Regions from separate parts of the Lysinibacillus sp. OL1 genome, predicted to be linked through region 1. Evidence: a T-box and tRNA genes for the amino acid it is inferred to sense, from the RefSeq annotation. Region 1 holds a T-box; the other holds one or more tRNA genes.

Region 1 (3,424 bases):
CCAAGTTTGTTTTCTAAAATTGGCGTAATAAAAGTATAGATTGTGTATGTTCCAGCAATCGTAAAAACAGGAATGAAGAATGCTAGAATGATTTTAGGTTGCTTAAATAAACTTAATTGGTCTGATAGCGAACCTTTTGTTCCTTTACTATTCCGAGGTAGCACAAAGAGGCTGATGACAAAGGCAATCCCTCCTAATAGAGCCGTTAACCAGAATGTCATATGCCAATTACTCCATTGAACCACCATCGTTCCTAGCGGTACACCCATAACGTTGGCAATGGTAAAACCAGCAAATATTAAGGCAATGATAGAGGATCTTTTTTCCTTTGGCATATTATCATTTGCTAAAGACATAGATAATGCTGTTAGCACACCGCTGACAACAGCCGTAACAACTCTAGAAGTCATTAAAATACCATAGGAACTAGCTAAGGCACTTACTATATTTCCAAGTATAAAGATAGCAATGAACAGTAACATGAGTGGATATTTTGCAAATCTACTAACAAAACCGGTTAAGATAGGTGTACCAATGGCATAGGCAATCGCAAATCCAGAAACTAAGGAACCAGCAGTGGCGATGGTAATGCCTAAATCTGTCGAAACCTCTGTTAATAATCCTACAATGACAAATTCACTTGTTCCCATGACAAAAGTTAATAATGTTAAGGTAAAGGCTAAAATTTTATGTTTATGACTAAGTGTATTTTCTTTCATCAAATAATGCTCTCCTTTTATATTTATATATCGAGAATAATCGATATATTATTCGAAACCTAATCAATATAGCGTATCTATTTATCGTGAATAATCGATATAATAACTAAAACAGAAACCCAATTAATCATTTTGGGTATCTGAGACAAGAAACGAAGCAATTTGATGAATCGTTTCTTCTTTTAATTTATAATACGTCCATTGACCATGACGAAAAGATTCGAGAAGTCCAGCTTTTTGCATCATATTTAAGTAGTGAGAAACGGTTGATTGAGAAGTTTTAGCTTTCTCTTGAATATCACCAACACACACGCCTCCTTCGATACTCACTTTTGGGAAATGTTTCTCAGGTTCCTTCAACCACTGTAAGATGTTTAGCCTCGTCTCGTTTGATAACGCTTTGAAAATTTCAATTGGTTCCATATGACGATAATATATCGAATTATCTCGATATGTCAATTGCTAAGTACCGTCATTTTACAGTAAAAATGGTTGACGCCACTAAGGAAGTCCGGTAATATATGTAAAAATCATAGAAAAATTCGATGAAAAAGAGAGTAATTGATGGGATGACTGGCAAGCGAGTTAGGGATGGTGTGAGCCTAATGCAGGGACCATGAATGAAGCGCACTTTGGAGAAGATTCTCAAACAAGTAGTAGAGAATAGCGGGGCGTCACCTCGTTAACAATGGAAAGTGGTCATGTCACATGGCAACTAGAGTGGTACCACGGGATTATCATGCTCTCGTCTCTAATTTTAGAGGCGAGGGCTTTTTTATTTGAACAGGAGGAGGAGCAAGATGAATCAACAAATCGCCGACAGTTTAGCAGTTGCATTAAAACAACAAATAATAGGAGAGGACATATTGTCATTATTAGAAAAACCCAAAAGCTTGGAGCTAGGGGACGTAGCCTTTCCATGCTTTACTCTAGCAAAAGTGTGGAAAAAATCACCGCAGAGTATCGCAGCACATATAGCAAGTCAATTAAATCATGACAGTATCGAGCGTGTGCAAGCTGTTGGTGGCTATGTCAATATTTTTCTCGATCAACAAAAGGTGACGCAGCAGGTGTTACGCAAGATTCTGCACGACAAGCAACTATATGGTACTACTCCAACAAAGATGGGAACGGTCGTCTTAGATTTTTCCTCTCCTAATATCGCCAAGCCTTTCTCGATGGGACATTTACGTTCAACGGTCATCGGCAATGCCTTAGCAAATATTGCAGAAAAAAATGGCTATCAAGCCATTCGTATCAATCATTTAGGGGACTGGGGTACACAGTTTGGCAAGCTTATTGTTGCTTATCAGCTTTGGGGTGATAAAGAGGCTATTTCAGCGTCACCGATAGAGGAGTTATTAAAGATTTATGTGAAGTTTCATGAAGAGGCAGAGCAAGACCCCACGCTCAATGAACAGGCTCGTGCCGCCTTTAAAGCATTGGAGGACGGTAATGAAGAGGCGCAGGCATTATGGCAATGGTTCCGAGATGTATCATTCGTAGAATTTCAAACAATATATGAACTATTAGGAATTCATTTTGATGCCTTTATAGGTGAAGCCTTTTACAATGACAAAATGCCGTCCGTTGTAACAGAATTAGAAGAAAAAGGGCTCCTTGTGGAATCAGAAGGAGCGTATGTTGTGGAGATGGAGGAGATGCCTCCATGTTTAATAACGAAAACGGATGGAGCCACGCTTTATGCGACGCGTGATTTAGCAGCAGCCCTGTATCGCCAACAGCACTACCAGCCGCAAAAGATGTTCTACGTTGTTGGCAATGAGCAGTCCCTCCACTTTAAACAACTTTTTCAGGTAATCGAAAAAATGGGCTATCCTTGGGCAAAGAATCTGCAGCATGTGTCATTTGGCATGATGCTGAAGGATGGTAAAAAAATGTCGACGCGTAAAGGCAAAGTGGTGTTATTAGCTGATGTACTAGCAGAAGCTATAGCGACTGCACAGCGTAATATGGAGCAGAAAAACCCTTCTCTACCTAACAAAGAGCAAGTCGCAAAGCAAGTGGGGGTTGGAGCGGTAATTTTTAATGATTTAAAATCCCATCGTCTAAACGATATTGAATTTTCAATCGAGCAAATGATGAATTTTGAAGGCGAAACAGGGCCATATGTACAGTATACATATGCACGTATTTGCTCTATTTTAGATAAAAAGAAAGCTCCGACTCAAGCTATGCTATTCAAATCTTTAGGTGAGCAGGCTTGGCCAATTATCTTATTACTAGAACAGTTTCCTAAAACGGTAGCTATGGCTTTTGAGCAGGCTGATCCGTCCCAAATAGCAAAATATGTCTTACAACTGGCACGTTTATTCAATAAATATTATGCACAGTACAAAATATTAGCAGATGATGAACAGCAGGCATCTCGTCTTGCACTATGCCAGAGTGTTGCTATTGTTTTAAAAGAGTCATTAGCCTTATTAGGTATTGAGTCACCTGAAAATATGTAAGAAGCATTAGCCATTTAAAGTCAGACTGTCCAATCATTGACCATCCATCGAAAACATGATAAAAGGATAGAGGAATCCATGCAAGCTTTTCATAAATGAAGGCTGCGTAATAATAGAGAGGATCAAACAAATGGCTAAAAAACATTGGACCGTATCACTCACCTTCGTGGTCATTAGTATATTTTTTGTCGCTCTTAATATGAGGCCAGCTGTCACGGGAATAGGACCGCT
Region 2 (3,424 bases), on a different contig from region 1:
GTGTTCCACGGAATAAATCGATATATAGTTTAGATGGCCAATAAATCCATTTTTTACTCGATAATTTTCCAAGGCCTAAAAATAGCCCTAATAGAATACCGCCAAAATAACCACTAAGTGTCAAAATAAGTGTTACGCCAATACCTCGTATAAACATATCTCGGTAGTTCCAGACAATGTCCCAGCGTAAGTCAAAGATGTCCATCCGAAAACCCCATTCCCCTTTAAATTACGATTAATAAATGAGCCGTTAGCACAATCACTATGTTAATAGCATCATTTCATTCATTTTTATTCAAAATCAATGCCTGTAATTTCTTTTAATTTACCGTTTTCTTTAATCTTTTTAAGACCTTCGTTTAATTTATCTAGCAATTCTTTATTCCCTTTTTGAACCATGAAGCCATAGTATTCTTTTTCGAATGCATCATCTTCAATTACTTTTAGTTTTTGATCTGGGTGAGCTTTGATATATTCATAAACTACTGCGTTATCTCCGATAGCTGCATCAACATTCCCATTTAACATTTCTTGAATAGCGATTGGCTGACTTTCAAAAGCCATAATATTTGTACTTGCTTCCCCTTGTAGCTTTTTCGCCGCCATATGACCAGTAGCATTGATTTGTACAGATACTTTTTTATCTTTTAATTCATCAAGAGATTTAATCTTTGAATCTTCTTTCACAACAATTAATAACTGAGACTCATAATACGGTTCTGTAAAATCAAATGATTCTTTACGCTCTTCCGTAATTGTGATTCCAGAAGCACCGATATCTGTTTCACCGTTTTTAATTGTTTGGAACACTGGCTCCCATCCAATATTATTCCACTCAACCTCAAAGTCCATCTCATCTGCAATAGCTTGTAGAATATCGACATCAATCCCCACAATTTTCCCTGAATCGTCAACAGATTCAAATGGTGCAAAAGTGGCCTCAGTACCTACTTTATAAACTTTTTTGCCATCTCCACCATCTTCTGAAGAAGAGCTACCTGAAGATGCATTATCTTTTGTACCACATCCTGCAAGTGCTAATGTTAATGCTGCAATTATCATCAATAACATCCAACCTGTTTTTTTCATTGTATTTCCCCCTAGTTCGATAATTTTCCGAATTACGTATTATTTTTCGCAATTCGGAAATGTTAGACTATTAGGTCAATTATATTAACATTATAGTATTTAGACAACAACTTTTCGCATAAAATAAAATATTTTTTCATATAAATTTATAAGAAATTCATATAATTTGAGAAAACATGTATAAATAACAAGAAAATTAACCTAAAACTAATATATATACAATATGAACCATGCCAAATTTCGATAAATTTAGGCAAAAAAAAGAATCCCCTCAGATAGGATTCTTTTTTTTCGACTATTACTAGTCTCACGTACAGTATGTTCACTAAAAAATAATTTGGAGTTGTTGCTTTTTTGAAGGTTTGAAAGGAATAAATAGGGGAATAATGCCAACTAGGACAGTATTCCCTTTATTCTTCCTCTCGATCTCCAGTAAGCAGGCTGCTAAACTACTTATTAGGAGATGAGCTATAACAGTATATCAATTAATCAGTAAAATGGCGCCCTCGGAGGGAATCGAACCCCCAGTGCAAGAACCGGAATCTTACGTGTTATCCATTACACCACGAGGGCAAAAGACACAAAAAAAAAGTACTCACTCTAGGCTTACGAAAAGCATGATGTAGATAACCCTCATTTTTGAAGCATACCTGCAAAATAGTGTCCTGTACTTTAAACCTTATAACCTTAATCATTATACAAGCCTATCCTATATAATTCAACCATAGAATGCAAAAACAATTTATTTTTTTTAATTTCACTTTAGCAGGGTTAATATTTGACCTTCCCTGACTATAATGTGTATGATAAGGATACAGCTGAAATACAAAGGAAATTTTTCAGCAAAGGTATTCGAATTTAGCTTTTTAAGGAGGATTTAACATGAATTTAATTCCTACAGTTATTGAACAAACTAGTCGTGGTGAGCGTGCATATGACATTTATTCACGTCTACTTAAAGACCGTATTATCCTTTTAGGAAGTGCTATTGATGACAATGTTGCTAACTCCATTGTCGCACAGCTTCTTTTCCTACAAGCAGAAGATCCAGATAAAGATATCTCTCTTTATATTAACTCACCTGGCGGATCCATTACGGCTGGTATGGCTATCTATGACACAATGCAAATCATTAAACCACAGGTACAAACAATTTGTATTGGTATGGCTGCATCAATGGGAGCTTTCCTACTTGCAGCTGGAGAACCTGGTAAACGTTTTGCCTTACCAAATGCTGAAGTCATGATTCACCAACCACTAGGTGGTGCACAAGGTCAAGCGACAGAAATTGAAATTGCTGCTAAACGTATTCTATTCTTACGTGAAAAATTAAATGGCATTTTATCTGAACGCACTGGTCAACCACTTGAAGTCATTGCAAGAGACACAGATCGTGATAACTTCATGACTGCTGAACGTGCAAAAGAATACGGTTTAATCGATCATATTATGCACCGTAGCGATAATAAATAAAAAATAGAAGGCATCACAGAATTACTCTGTGATGCCTTTTATATTTAATGAATGTTAATCTTCATTTTCAATAATTGTTGCCAATGCTGTAACCGCTTGCTCAGCATCGTTACCTTCACTGCTTAAAGTCACTTCGGTACCTTTAGCAACTGCTAAGCTCATAACACCCATAATGGATTTGGCATTTACTTTTTTCTCATCTTTTTCTAGAAAGATATCAGCACTAAAACGATTTGCTTCTTGCACAAATAGTGCTGCTTGTCTAGCTTGTAGTCCTAATTTTAATTTAACCTGGACTCTTCTCTCAATCATTCTCAAAACTCCCCTTCACTACCGTTCGTCTATTAGTTTTATCTTACCTTACTTACTGGCAAAAGAACAATAAGCGATTAGCATGACATTCATACCTGAAAAGTATGATAACTTAACCACCTATTTTTTCACCACGCCTTAATGCATCCGCAATCTCATCAATTTTTCTCAATCGATGGTTAACACCAGATTTACTAACCGTTCCACTAGATACCATTTCACCAAGCTCTTTTAATGTCACATCTTGGTATTCAACACGGAGACGTGCTATTTCACGAAGCTTCTCTGGTAGTTGATCAAGACCAATTGAATTTTCAATAAATCGAATATTCTCAACCTGCCGTAATGCTGCTCCAATGGTTTTATTTAAATTGGCAGTTTCACAGTTCACAATACGGTTGACACTATTACGCATATCTCGCAAAATCCGAACATCTTCAAATTTCATCATAGCCTGATGCGCTCCAACAATATTAAGGAAATCTGAAATTTTTTCCGCTTCCTTTAAGTAAGTTACAAAGCCTTTTTTACGTTCAATTGTTTTGGCATT

Evidence for each region. The T-box of region 1 lies ahead of argS (arginine--tRNA ligase). A T-box ahead of a tRNA ligase gene usually reads a tRNA of that ligase, here a tRNA-Arg.
Region 2: it encodes a tRNA-Arg, which carries the amino acid that the T-box ahead of argS (arginine--tRNA ligase) is inferred to sense. The anticodon was not compared.

Annotation. Positions count from the first base shown of each region.
Region 1 is NZ_SJDS01000002.1:335,869-339,292, reverse strand. It holds gene EW028_RS06035 (MFS transporter) at 1-719, opposite strand, end outside; gene EW028_RS06030 (ArsR/SmtB family transcription factor) at 843-1,142, opposite strand; T-box leader at 1,256-1,475, shown strand; gene argS (arginine--tRNA ligase) at 1,520-3,193, shown strand; gene EW028_RS25550 (hypothetical protein) at 3,227-3,424, opposite strand, start outside; gene EW028_RS06020 (MFS transporter) at 3,360-3,424, shown strand, end outside.
Region 2 is NZ_SJDS01000006.1:118,338-121,761, reverse strand. It holds gene EW028_RS12740 (amino acid ABC transporter permease) at 1-205, opposite strand, end outside; gene EW028_RS12735 (basic amino acid ABC transporter substrate-binding protein) at 292-1,089, opposite strand; tRNA gene EW028_RS12730 (tRNA-Arg) at 1,588-1,662, opposite strand; gene clpP (ATP-dependent Clp endopeptidase proteolytic subunit ClpP) at 1,972-2,562, shown strand; gene EW028_RS12720 (HPr family phosphocarrier protein) at 2,617-2,874, opposite strand; gene whiA (DNA-binding protein WhiA) at 2,987-3,424, opposite strand, start outside.